Regions from separate parts of the Photobacterium sanguinicancri genome, predicted to be linked through region 1. Evidence: riboswitches for the same ligand, from Rfam matches in the RefSeq annotation. Region 1 holds a riboswitch; each other region holds the start of a gene.
The links. A riboswitch is a leader RNA that binds a small molecule or an ion and turns the genes downstream of it on or off. The one in region 1 is predicted to bind thiamine pyrophosphate.
Positions count from the first base shown of each region.

Region 1 (4,252 bases):
AGGGCGTTATCACGGACTTGTGCACCAGGGTGACCTTTCGCAAGATCGGCGGCATGAGCACACAGCTTATAAGTGATCAGGCCAACTTTAACGTCTTCTTTATTCGGTAAGCCAAGGTGCTCTTTAGGCGTAACGTAACAGAGCATGGCACAGCCGTACCAACCTATCATGGCAGCACCAATACCCGAGGTAATGTGATCGTAACCAGGGGCAATATCGGTAGTCAGCGGGCCTAATGTATAGAAAGGGGCTTCATGGCAGTGCTTAAGTTGCTCTTCCATGTTTTCTTTAATCATGTGCATTGGGACATGACCCGGGCCTTCGATCATCACCTGTACATCGTATTCCCAAGCTACTTTCGTTAACTCACCTAGGGTGCGTAGCTCACTAAATTGTGCTTCATCGTTCGCATCGGCCACAGAGCCTGGACGCAAGCCATCGCCTAACGAGAGTGAAATATCGTACTTGGCACAAATTTCACAGATCTCACGGAAATGAAGGTACAAGAAACTTTCTTCATGGTGAGCCAGACACCACTTCGCCATGATAGAACCACCGCGAGACACTATGCCAGTCACGCGTTTTGCCGTCATAGGCACATAGCGCAGCAATACACCCGCATGAATAGTAAAGTAATCGACCCCTTGCTCAGCTTGTTCTAGTAACGTATCGCGGAAAACGTCCCAAGTGAGGTTTTCGGCGATGCCATTCACTTTTTCAAGCGCTTGGTACATCGGCACTGTGCCAATAGGGACAGGGCTATTGCGAATGATCCACTCGCGTGTTTCGTGAATATTACGCCCTGTCGATAAATCCATCACAGTATCGCCGCCCCAACGGGTCGACCACACTAACTTCTCGACTTCTTCTTCAATAGAAGAGCTCACTGAAGAGTTGCCGATATTGGCATTCACTTTAACTAAGAAGTTACGGCCAATGATCATTGGCTCTGATTCAGGGTGATTAATATTGGCAGGGATGATTGCTCGACCTTCAGCAATTTCTTTACGAACAAACTCAGCTGAAATTTCTTCTGGTAGATTAGCGCCAAAATTCATACCGGGGTGCTGATGATTCAACACTTCATCACGGTATTTAGCGCGTCCCATATTCTCGCGAATCGCGATGTATTCCATTTCAGGCGTTATCACACCTTGGCGCGCATAATGCAGCTGAGTAACACGTTGCCCTTCTTTTGCACGACGAATACGCGCTCGCTCACCAAAGCGAAGGTCATCTAGAGTGTCATCAGCAAGACGCTCTTTAGAATAAATGGAACTCAGGCCATCAAGCAGGTTGGTATCGTTACGTTCAGCGATCCAAGCCTCTCGCACTTTTGGCAATCCCGCATAGATATCGATATCTTGCTCGGGATCAGTGTAGAAGCCAGAAGTATCGTACACACGGATCGCTTCATTCGGTTCTAAGATAGGCTGATCTTTAGTTCCGCCCACTAAGCTATCGGCCAGTGCAATTTCTCGCATCGGTACTTGGATATCAGGGCGACTACCTTCGATATATACCTTCTGGGAGTTCGGGTATGGTTGGGCGGTAAGTGAATCTATAAATTGTTTAGCTTCCAGTCTCGCTTGTTTGCGAATCGACATAGCAAAATCCTTACGGTTCCATGGTTGGGATATTTGCTTGACGGATTGGTGCATAAACAAGAGGCGTACACGTAGGGTGTGCAGCATCATCTGACAGCTTAACGGTGATGAAAGGAAATACAGGTACCGTTAAACAGAAGATTTTCTCTTGTTCCCTTCGCAGGTATTAGCCTGATCAGGTTCTACGGATCCCGCAATGCGGTCTCAGCCAAATGGCACTCCGACAAGTTTCAGCAAGGAGTATAGGGAAGGGAAGAAAGCGCAGCAAGGAAGAAACCAATAAATTTGGCCTAAGCACCATAAAAAAGAAAGGCTGCAAAAGCAGCCCCAACTATTATTTTGAAAATTTCTTCACTAATGCTTTGAGTAATGATGAATGCGTCTCTCTCAATTCACCCAGCTTATGAGTGATTTTAGGAGCACCTTCATCATCAAAAAGTTTTGGTACAGCGACACGCTGTGAAGAGTAAATTCCAGTATGACCACTAAAGTAATACGCGGTATAACAGGCTATTGCGAAATACAGCATATGGTCAGCACCAAACAACTCAACCCCCATAATGGTACAAGCCAGTGGTGTATTGGTCGCAGCAGCAAAAACTGCTAAAAAGCCAAGCGCGGCAAATAAATCAACGGGCGCCCCAAGTAGCCAAGCCATGGTGTTACCAAGCGTAGCCCCCACAAAGAACAGTGGTGTAACTTCACCACCCTTATAACCTGCGGCCAAAGTAATTGCGGTTAATAACAACTTCAAAGCCCAGCTATACCATTCTGCGCCACCTTCTTGAAACGCGCTTAAAATACTAACGCCCCCTTCACGAGTGCTATAAACACCAAGGCCGATATAATCGTAATTACCAATCCACTGGGTTAGGCCAATCACAATCAAGCCTCCCGTTACGACGATCACATAGGGGTTCTTAAGGGTCGCTTTAAAGATATCTTTAAACGCATGGGTCAACTCACCAAACAAATAGCCAGCTAAGCCAAACGCAACTGAACCAATAATAATTTTAACCATTAACCAAAGATCAACCTTGAGTACCTGATCAAATAAGGTGATATTTTGAAGAAAATCGATTCGGTAGTGAGTGTGGTGAGCCCCTAATGCAGAGCAGACAAAGTCAGCAAGAATAGCAGCAAATAAGGCGGGGATGATGGCATCGTAACGCAGTCGGCCAATTGCCAATACTTCCAATGCAAAAATAGCCCCCGTTAATGGAGTACCAAAAACAGCACCAAAGCCAGCCGCAACACCAGAAATCAAAATAAGCCGAGTATCGGCTTCATTCAACTTAAAGAGACGAGCAAGCCAGTGTGTGGTTGCGCCACCAATTTGCACCGCCGTACCTTCTCGACCCGCCGAACCACCAAATAAATGTGTAATAACCGTCGTAATTAATACCAAGGGGCCCATACGTGTTGGGATCCCTGCACCCGGTTGGTGAATTTCATCCATGATAAGGTTATTGCCACCTTCGGAGTTTTTACCCAAGTTACGATAGCAATAGACAATCACAATACCCGCTAAGGGCAATAAATAAATCAACCAAGGGTTATCAACACGAGTCGCTGTCGCTGTACTTAATATCCACAAAAAGAACGCATTTAGTGAACCAACAAGGATAGCAACAGGAGTAATCAGAAGTGTCCAGCGAATGATCTGGATAAATATTTTAGGATTTGCACTTAGAGGGTGAGCCATACTATCTCTGTTTATCTCTTAATGAATTTTTAAGGATAGACAATATGATAGTTAATTACCCCACCATAGATAGATCTATCCTAACTATAGCAGGAGTCATTATCTCAGTATGAGCGGTTAAGGTGGAACTCCATCACCCGTGATCGGCTCGATCGCCGTTCAGCGAATAAATCCTACTCTCAAATACAAACAACAACAAGACCAAGATCAATAGATAATAATAAAAATAAAATTTGAGGCGACAGAAACGAAAAAGGCTCTAGCATTTCTGCTAGAGCCTTAAAGATGGCAGGGGTGGAGAGATTCGAACTCCCAACACGCGGATTTGGAATCCGCTGCTCTGCCAATTGGAGCTACACCCCTATTAGTTATTTTAAAGACTTAACTCTGTCTAAATAAGTGGCGGAGCGGACGGGACTCGAACCCGCGACCCCCGGCGTGACAGGCCGGTATTCTAACCAACTGAACTACCGCTCCACACGGTGATAAACAGTTGCCTGTCTATCCGATAAATGTCGTTCAATACACTTATCTAAATTTAAAGCCTGGCGATGACCTACTCTCACATGGGGAGACCCCACACTACCATCGGCGCTATTACGTTTCACTACTGAGTTCGGCATGGGATCAGGTGGGTCCATAATGCTATGGTCGCCAAGCAAATTCGGTTTATCTTACGCCGTTGGCGGAAGATACAATCTGGGAAAATCTAACTAGTTACAATATCGTTCTTAACACGCATTCAAGCGTTTATGGAGTCCGTAAAACCCCTTGGGTGTTGTATGGTTAAGCCTCACGGGCAATTAGTACAGGTTAGCTCAATGCCTCGCAGCACTTACACACCCTGCCTATCAACGTCGTAGTCTTCGACAACCCTTTAGAGACCTTAAAGGTCTAGAGATGACTCATCTTGAGGCTCGCTTCGCGCTTAGATGCTTTC
Region 1 covers NZ_AP024850.1:3,624,444-3,628,695, forward strand. The annotation lists gene thiC (phosphomethylpyrimidine synthase ThiC) at 1-1,607, opposite strand, end outside; TPP riboswitch at 1,743-1,840, opposite strand; gene OCU87_RS16695 (voltage-gated chloride channel family protein) at 1,942-3,312, opposite strand; fluoride riboswitch at 3,396-3,459, opposite strand; tRNA gene OCU87_RS16700 (tRNA-Trp) at 3,599-3,675, opposite strand; tRNA gene OCU87_RS16705 (tRNA-Asp) at 3,713-3,789, opposite strand; rRNA gene rrf (5S ribosomal RNA) at 3,856-3,971, opposite strand; rRNA gene OCU87_RS16715 (23S ribosomal RNA) at 4,095-4,252, opposite strand, start outside.

Region 2 (4,252 bases), on a different replicon from region 1:
TACCATATCATTATTACTTCCTGTTTTTTGACTAATAATAACCACAACAAAATGTGAGTACAGGAAAAAATGATGAATCCATTAAGTTATACCCTTCACACCTTGAATGCGCAGCAATTGCTAGTTGAACCAGAGATCAGACCAACCACGGCCCATAAAAGCCACAATCGCATGGGCTTATACTTGGTGATCTTTGTGGTTGGTGTTGTCGTGGGGCTGCTGTATTAGATCTTATGCCTGATCAGTAATCAAATTGGACTAAATCAAAGAAGGCCCTTTATTACTCCTTTGCTCATGATTGATTTCAGGCTTGGTTTGTTATCGAGCAAGAGGTAAACAGTTGACACCAAGCGGTAAAGACTCACACTGTGTTATAAAGTATCATTTTGAAGTGATAGCTAACTTTTTAAATGTAACAACCATATAGCGCAGGGTAGAGGTATGAATAACGTGGTGAACCACTGTAAAGTTTGTGTTCAGGCTGAGGCAAATTAAATGGCAAAGTTGTTGAAGATTTTGCTGACTCTTTGCGTGATAGGGCTCTTGATATTTAGCTATTTCGGCTACCAGACATATCGAGCATTAACCTATATGAGAAACGATATGGGTTGGTTATGGATAAACAGCCAACTGATTAGCCCTGATACCACCGCGATGCAGAGCGCGCGTACACCGCATACTAAACAGCTGGTATTTCGCCAAGTCGATGTGGATCGTCAATTGGTTATCTACCTGAACACCACTTATGACGGCGATTTTCTTTTTACCTTCATTAAGCAGACGCCATGCAGCGCTTTGTCGCCTTATCAAGGAATGCTGAGCGTGAACAATGAACCAAACCAACAGATCATGTTCGATTGTCATGAGCCGAACACGGTGGTTTATAGAATAGCGAAACGTAAGTTCAGTCAGCTGCACTTAACTACGCCTGATTTCGATTTTGATTTGGATCTTAAGCAGTGGAACCCTAAAGCACTCAAAAAAGATGACTTCATGCAGCACAATTATGAGTTTTTTCAAAAGCATACCACAGAAAAGATTTATCCATGGAATAGGGATTAGGTAGCGGATATTGAGCGCTTGAAATTAAGCAGAGAAAAGCCCCGTTTCATGTTATGAGTGAAGCGGGGCTTTTTTATTAGCTATCTCAATAGACATTGAAGTTCAGATTTTCGTGGATTATTTAAAGGAAGCTTGGGGTAGACTCGGGGCTGGCCCGGGACAGCACAGCGCTAGGGAACACTGAGTACTCAGCGAAGACTAAAACATGATTTAGTTTTATCTGTTGTTCTTTCAATGAGCTTGTTACTATTCGAAAAGATAGTCGGGGGGCCGAAAGGCTGAGATCGCATGTTGCGAGACCCGTAGAACCTGATTCAGTTAATACTGTCGTAGGGAACTATATGTCTAGCGAATGATGGTTTGATTTATATTTATCAACATCCTTGGCTCGGCTGGACCAAGATATGCCAATCCAGCCCCAGCATTCATATCAGTTTCTTCCCTCAGGTTCTTCCTATCCGTTACCGCAATTGATAATGGCAATCGCTGAGGGAAAACATGAACACACAAACCATCATTAACGCTCTGCATGCAGTCCGTGAGCAGAAACCACTGGTTGTGAACCTGACCAACTATGTCGTAATGAACAATACTGCCAATGCGCTACTGGCCATTGGTGCTTCGCCGATCATGGCACATTCTCGTGAAGAAATGGCGGAAATGATGTCTTTTGCTGGTGCTTTGGTCATTAATATCGGCACATTGGACAGCGAATGGGTGCCACGTATGGTGTTCGCTGTCGAGCAGGCAAATATTCATAATAAAACGATAGTGCTTGATCCTGTTGGCTGTGGTGCTAGCCGCTTACGAACAGACACCTCCCGCCAGCTTGCCAAAGCAGCTAATAAGTTGATTATTCGAGGCAATGCTTCTGAAATCATTTCCTTGGCAGGTGAAAAAGGGCAAAACAAAGGCGTTGATGCGCTTGATAGCACGGAAGCGGCAGTGGATGCGGCGCGTTTCCTGAGCCGAGAATATCAATGCAATGTTGTTATTTCAGGTGAGATTGATTTTGTTGTCACCAATGAAGGACAGAGCCAGCTACGTAATGGTCATGCCATGATGCCTTATGTAACAGGGATGGGGTGTACTCTCAGTGCACTGACTGGTGCTTTTGCGGCTATCGGAGAAGAGACGGGATTAGCAGCCGCGGCGATACTTGGCGTAGCGGGCGAAATCGCAGCCGAACAGTCGAAAGGCCCAGGTAGCTTGCAGTGTAATTTGCTCGATACCCTGTATCAGCTTGATGAAGAAACGTTAATCCAGCGTCTGAAGCTGGCTTAGTTTGGCAGGCCTAGTTTGGGAGGCTTAGTTTTGGAGGCTTAGTTTTGGAGGAAATAATGCGTTCGTGTCGTTTATATCTGGTGACTGATGATCTGCAAGATCTTGAAACCATGAAAACGGTGGTCAAAGAAGCCGTCATTGGCGGTGTGACTATGGTACAGGTTCGAGAAAAGCATGGTGATGTACGTACTTTTATTGAAAGAGCCTTAGCCGTTAAAACGATTTTGCAGGACACTGGGGTTCCACTAATTATTAATGATCGTGTCGATGTGGCCTTGGCTGTAGATGCCGACGGTGTACATCTGGGCCAGTCAGATATGCCAGCTAACATCGCACGCCAGCTGATTGGTAAAGACAAGATACTGGGACTGTCGGTTGAAAATGAACAGCAACTGGTTGAAGCCAAACATTTACCTATCGATTACATCGGGCTGAGCGCAATCTTTGCGACCCCGACGAAAACCAATATACAAAAAGAGTGGGGCATTGACGGGCTGGCGAATGCCGTCGCGCAAAGCTCCTTACCTATAGTGGCAATCGGCGGGATTAATGCATCAAACCTTGATGCGGTTATAGCGACAGGCGTCGACAGTATTGCACTGGTTTCGGCAATTTGTCATGCCGAATGCCCGAGAACAGCAGTACGCAACTTGATTGGATAAGCTAATACCCGCAGATTTTTTGAAAAAGTTTGTGGGTATAAAACTAATGTAATTTGGTTATCGAAATCTAGGGCGGCAGTGTTTCCAAGTGTTGCCCATTAAATTCCGTAATCCGTCTCGAAAATTGCGGCAGAGATCATGAGAATACTTCATTCTAGATTTTTAATTCGGCGCGAATTTACCTCATTTATCACAGATATTTAAATGGAACGTGCTAACCGTAATCGAGATAGGCTGGAAGTGAGGAGGCTTGTTTTGATGCTAATACGTTTCGGGAGTAATCGTTTTAACTTGTTTATGGACAGAAGTGAGTTTCGGAAAAGCAAGCATTAGCAAATCATAAATTGGCGCAGGTATGGTAAGTCATTAAACTCGTATCCAAAACTACTGGGCGGATCAACCCAACCGAAATTAAATACGCGGCTTGCGCAAAAGTTGACCGAAAAGTGTAGATACTAGTCATTGCCATGGAGATTATTAACTTACTCATTTTAATTTATCCAGTTTTTTGAATAAGCTTTCTGCGACATTCAATCGCTTTAAGTCATGAAATTTATCGGCCCAGCGAAAAAATTGAACTTTATTATTTTAGTTCAGTCATATTGCTACGTTTACCATCACATAGACATCTGTAGTTTAGATATGCTCTCAAGTCGAAACACACATAAACTAACTCGTAACGCACTATTATTAGTGGGTTGGGTTATCTGTTTCTGTCTCGCCAGTAATATGAGTTTTATCCAAGGTTGTAAAGTAAACTATGGCAATAGTGATTCTGCGATTTCTACTGTTCTGCAGGCAAACAATATTGGTGATGGTAGCGGCTTTATTGATGGTGCATCTCAATCTCAATCTCAATCTAAAGACGGCCAATCTGTCCATAAATGTGACTTATCAGAACACCTGATAAATTTTGATCACCACCAAGTCAATGATCAAGCTATATTCACGTACTTCATACTCGTTGTAGTCGTATTGTGGCTGCTAAGTACTGTCCCGTATTTCCCTCCATTCACTGAGCCAATCCTTCACAAGGGTAGGCGGATCCATCTCAAGGTTTGTGTCTTTAAAGAATGAGAATAAGAGCGTTTAACTAACACTCATATTATTCATTTTTTAAGGAAAAATTAGACATGCCTAAAAGCAAAATGTCATTGCACTTTGTTGTGCTTTGGCTATTCGTTGCGCTGTGTTCAACATTCACTGTGAACGCAAGTGCAAGCGAATCGATGACTCCTGTTACA
Region 2 covers NZ_AP024851.1:1,430,392-1,434,643, reverse strand. The annotation lists gene OCU87_RS23345 (SgrR family transcriptional regulator) at 1-6, opposite strand, end outside; gene OCU87_RS23340 (hypothetical protein) at 70-228, shown strand; gene OCU87_RS23335 (hypothetical protein) at 592-1,062, shown strand; TPP riboswitch at 1,316-1,415, shown strand; gene thiM (hydroxyethylthiazole kinase) at 1,561-2,346, shown strand; gene thiE (thiamine phosphate synthase) at 2,403-3,008, shown strand; gene OCU87_RS23320 (protein-disulfide reductase DsbD family protein) at 4,142-4,252, shown strand, end outside.
Region 2: linked by a shared signal. The riboswitch ahead of thiM (hydroxyethylthiazole kinase) and the one ahead of thiC (phosphomethylpyrimidine synthase ThiC) in region 1 are both predicted to bind thiamine pyrophosphate.

Region 3 (4,252 bases), 360 kb from region 1:
ATTCTCGCATTGAAGATATGCGCGCCGCCGCCGCTATCGCGAAAGGGCGCAAAGTCGCCGCCAATGTTCAAGCACTCGTTGTTCCGGGATCTGAGCAAGTCAAAGCCCAAGCAGAACAAGAAGGGTTGGATAAAATTTTCATCGATGCCGGCTTTGAATGGCGCCTACCAGGCTGCTCGATGTGTCTAGCGATGAACAACGACCGCCTAGGGCCAAAAGAGCGCTGCGCCTCCACCAGCAACCGTAACTTTGAAGGTCGCCAAGGCCGTGATGGCCGTACCCACCTTGTCAGCCCTGCAATGGCAGCGGCGGCAGCGTGTGCTGGCCATTTTGTAGATATTCGCGACTTAGACAGCGCAACGGCATAATCGAGAGGAAGATAACAATGGCAGGTTTTAAACAACATACAGGCTTGGTCGTGCCGCTAGATACCGCGAATATCGATACCGACGCAATCATTCCTAAGCAATTTCTACAAAAAGTGACGCGCACAGGCTTTGGTAAACACTTGTTCCATGACTGGCGTTTTCTTGATGATGCAGGTAAGCAAGCGAACCCTGAGTTTGTGATGAATGCGCCTCGCTACCAAGGTGCAAGTATTTTACTTGCACGTGAGAACTTCGGTTGCGGCTCTTCGCGTGAACATGCACCTTGGGCGCTAGCAGATTACGGTATTCAAGTGATGATCGCGCCAAGCTTTGCCGACATTTTTTACGGTAACTCCATAAACAATCAAATGGTTCCAGTACGCTTAACCGAGCACGAAGTTGATGAGATTTTTCAATTTGTTGAAAGTACCGAAGGCGCAGAGATCAACGTTGATTTGGAAAAGATGTTAGTGATTGCTAACAACAAACAATACCATTTCGAGATTGATGAGTTCCGCCGTCACTGCTTATTGAACGGCTTAGATAACATCGGGCTAACGCTGCAACATGAAGATAAAATTGCGGCTTACGAAGATAATATTCCTGAATTTTTAAAGTAAATATTACGTTTGTTAGTATTTACTGACTCAATTACATCAGTGTCACAACACCCTGCGTTAGTGGGGTGTTGTTCTATTTAACGCTTTACCCAACACTCTCATTCAACCGATTGTAAAACCTGCAATAAAAAGCCCGTCACCTCGGTCTATAGTTGTTAGGTTATTACTGATTAAAAAGGTTGATTATGCAGTCTCGTCTTTTACTTACCTTTCATCTTGTTTTTGCGGCATTCATTTTTCTCGTCAGTAGCACTGTGTTCGCAGCTCCCAAAGCGGATTTATGGTCATATTGGCAAAGCAGTAATGAAGCCAACAGCATGCCAATCAACCATCAATTATGGCAACAGACGCTCAACCGCCACATAGTGCAGCAGGGCGATCAAACGCTATTTAGCTATAACCAAGTCGATCAAGAGGGAAAGTGGCAGCTCGATCGCTACGTTCGCGAAATGAGTAAAATCAATCCTTTAAAATACCGTAAGGCGGAGCAATTTGCCTATTGGGTCAACCTCTACAATGCTCTCACAGTACAACTCATTGTTGATAATTACCCAATCAAGTCGATAACGAAGATCGGTGGGTTGTTTAGCTTTGGGCCGTGGGATGATGACGTCGTGACCGTGAACGGCAAAAAGCTCACTTTAAATGATATTGAGCACCGAATCTTACGTCCGATTTGGCAAGACAACCGTATTCATTATGCGGTGAACTGCGCTAGCCTAGGTTGCCCTAATCTACAAGTACATGCCTTCACTGCCAGCAATAGTGACCACTTACTTGATCTCGCCGCCAAGCAATTCATCAATAGTAAAAAAGGCGTTATCAGCACGAATAACAAGACCCAACTGTCGTCTATATACGATTGGTATCAAGCTGACTTCGGCAATACGGCGCAGCTCCAGCGACACCTGAATCAATACCGCACCACTCCAGTGACACTGAAAAATATCGATTATGATTACGACTGGGCACTGAACGAGGCAAAATAATGCCAATCATTGTCCCCGTCCCCTAGCAACACCACGCTTGCACCATTACAATGACGACGTTCTCATTGGGGAGCTAACAAGAAGGCTTACGCTTTCTTCAGCTGAGATTGCACACGCAGAACCCACAGAACCTGAACCAGCTAATACTGGCGTAGGAATTGAGAAGTCGCTAAGTACTGTTTATCTAGCCAGATACTCCCTTAAGCCACCTTTTTCTCAACCCTCGCTCATTTGATTTATTGCCAGCAGGATGCAACGGCATCAGGAGCGCTTTGTGAAAAAACTACTACCTCTACTGACTTTAACGCTTGCGACCAGCAGTGTATTTGCCGCCGAACAAGACGCAAAAGCAACATTAACTGTGTACACCTATGGCTCATTTGCCTCTGATTGGGGCCCCGGTCCTGCGATTAAAAAAGCATTTGAAGCCGAGTGTGACTGTACGTTGAATTTAGTCGCGCTAGATGATGGCGTCTCAATTTTAAATCGTGTTCGCCTTGAAGGCCGAAACAGCAAAGCCGATATTCTATTGGGACTCGATAACAACCTTATCGAAGAAGCAAAAAAAACCGGTTTATTAGCGCAGCACAAAGTCGATACCAGCAAGGTTATCTTGCCTAATGGCTGGAATGACAACACCTTCGTACCTTACGATTACGGTTACTTTGCGTTTGTTTACGACAGCACTAAACTGAAAAACCCGCCAAAGAGCTTAAAAGAATTAGTGGAACGTGACGATCTATCGATCCTTTACCAAGATCCTCGTACTTCCACCCCTGGACAAGGTTTGATGCTATGGATGAAGTCAGTGTATGGCGATCAATCCACCAATGCATGGCAGCAAATGGCAAAGAAAACAGTGACCGTCACCAAAGGCTGGTCTGAAGCATATAGCATGTTCCTCAAAGGCGAAGCTGATATGGTGTTGTCATACACCACCTCTCCGGCTTACCACATCATCGCTGAACAGAAGAATCAATATATCGCCGCAGATTTCAGTGAAGGGCATTACATGCAAGTAGAAGTGGCCGCCAAGCTCAAAAATAGCCCACACCCCAAGTTAGCCGATCAATTTATGGATTTCATTGTTAGTGATGGCTTCCAATCCAATATGGCAACAGGTAATTGGATGTATCCAGTGACATCCCAGCCGCTTCCTGATGGTTTCAACCAATTAACTGTACCTGAAAAAGCACTGGAGTTTGATGCTACTGAGGTTGCTAAACAGCGCCGTAGCTGGATCCGCGAATGGCAACATGCGTTAACGCAATAAAGGCATATCTCGTTTGAACACTCGCTTTACCTCGTTACTACCCGGCATTACCGCTGCTGGGTGCATCTTGGCGTTAATGGTATTAGCCATTAGCGCCCTACTCGGCCAAGCCGACGAATTATCACCTCTCACTTTATGGCACGACCCCTATTTACGCCACGTTACTGGGTTTAGTTTCTACCAAGCATTCCTATCAACCCTATTAAGTGTTGTTCCCGCGATTCCCGTCGCCTATGCACTTTCTCGCCGCCAATTTATTGGACGAGCTCTATTACTGCGTATCTTTGCCATGACGCTGGTACTACCCGTCTTGGTCGCGGTGTTTGGTTTACTGTCGATATACGGTAAAAGTGGCTTAATTAATCAATGGCTTGCCGCTATTGGTGTAGATATCCAGCTCAATATTTATGGTTTAAGCGGGATCTTACTGGCCCACATCTTTTTAAACCTCCCCCTTGCCGTGCGTTTGTTACTGCAAAGTTTAGAAGGGATCCCTCACGAGCAACATCAGCTCGCCGCACATTTAGGTATTACTGGGTGGGACAAATTTCGCTTAGTGGCGTGGCCTCGATTACAGCAGCAATTACCGCACGTGATCGGCTTAATCTTTATGCTGTGTTTCACTAGTTTTGCGGTGATCATGTCGCTCGGTGGCGGACCAAAAGCCACCACCATCGAGCTTGCGATTTACCAAGCCCTACGTTACGACTTTGACCTAGCAGCGGGAGCCTTATTGGCATTGTGGCAAATGCTACTGTGTTGCTCATTAGTGTTAGCATCACAACGTTTTGCTAAACCGTTAGCCACCCTTAGCGGTACAGTGAATCAAGATCCTCACAACTACCAAGATAGGTGGCATAGTAAACTTTGGGACGGCTTATGGATTGGCGGTGGGATCTTACTGGTTGCCCCACCCTTACTGTCGGTGATCATTTCAGGCATTAATCAACAGCTCATTAGCCAACTGAGCTCACCTGCATTATGGCAAGCCATCAGTCAATC
Region 3 covers NZ_AP024850.1:3,262,574-3,266,825, forward strand. The annotation lists gene leuC (3-isopropylmalate dehydratase large subunit) at 1-368, shown strand, start outside; gene leuD (3-isopropylmalate dehydratase small subunit) at 386-988, shown strand; gene OCU87_RS14960 (DUF547 domain-containing protein) at 1,174-1,977, shown strand; TPP riboswitch at 2,034-2,152, shown strand; gene thiB (thiamine ABC transporter substrate binding subunit) at 2,252-3,250, shown strand; gene thiP (thiamine/thiamine pyrophosphate ABC transporter permease ThiP) at 3,264-4,252, shown strand, end outside.
Region 3: linked by a shared signal. The riboswitch ahead of thiB (thiamine ABC transporter substrate binding subunit) and the one ahead of thiC (phosphomethylpyrimidine synthase ThiC) in region 1 are both predicted to bind thiamine pyrophosphate.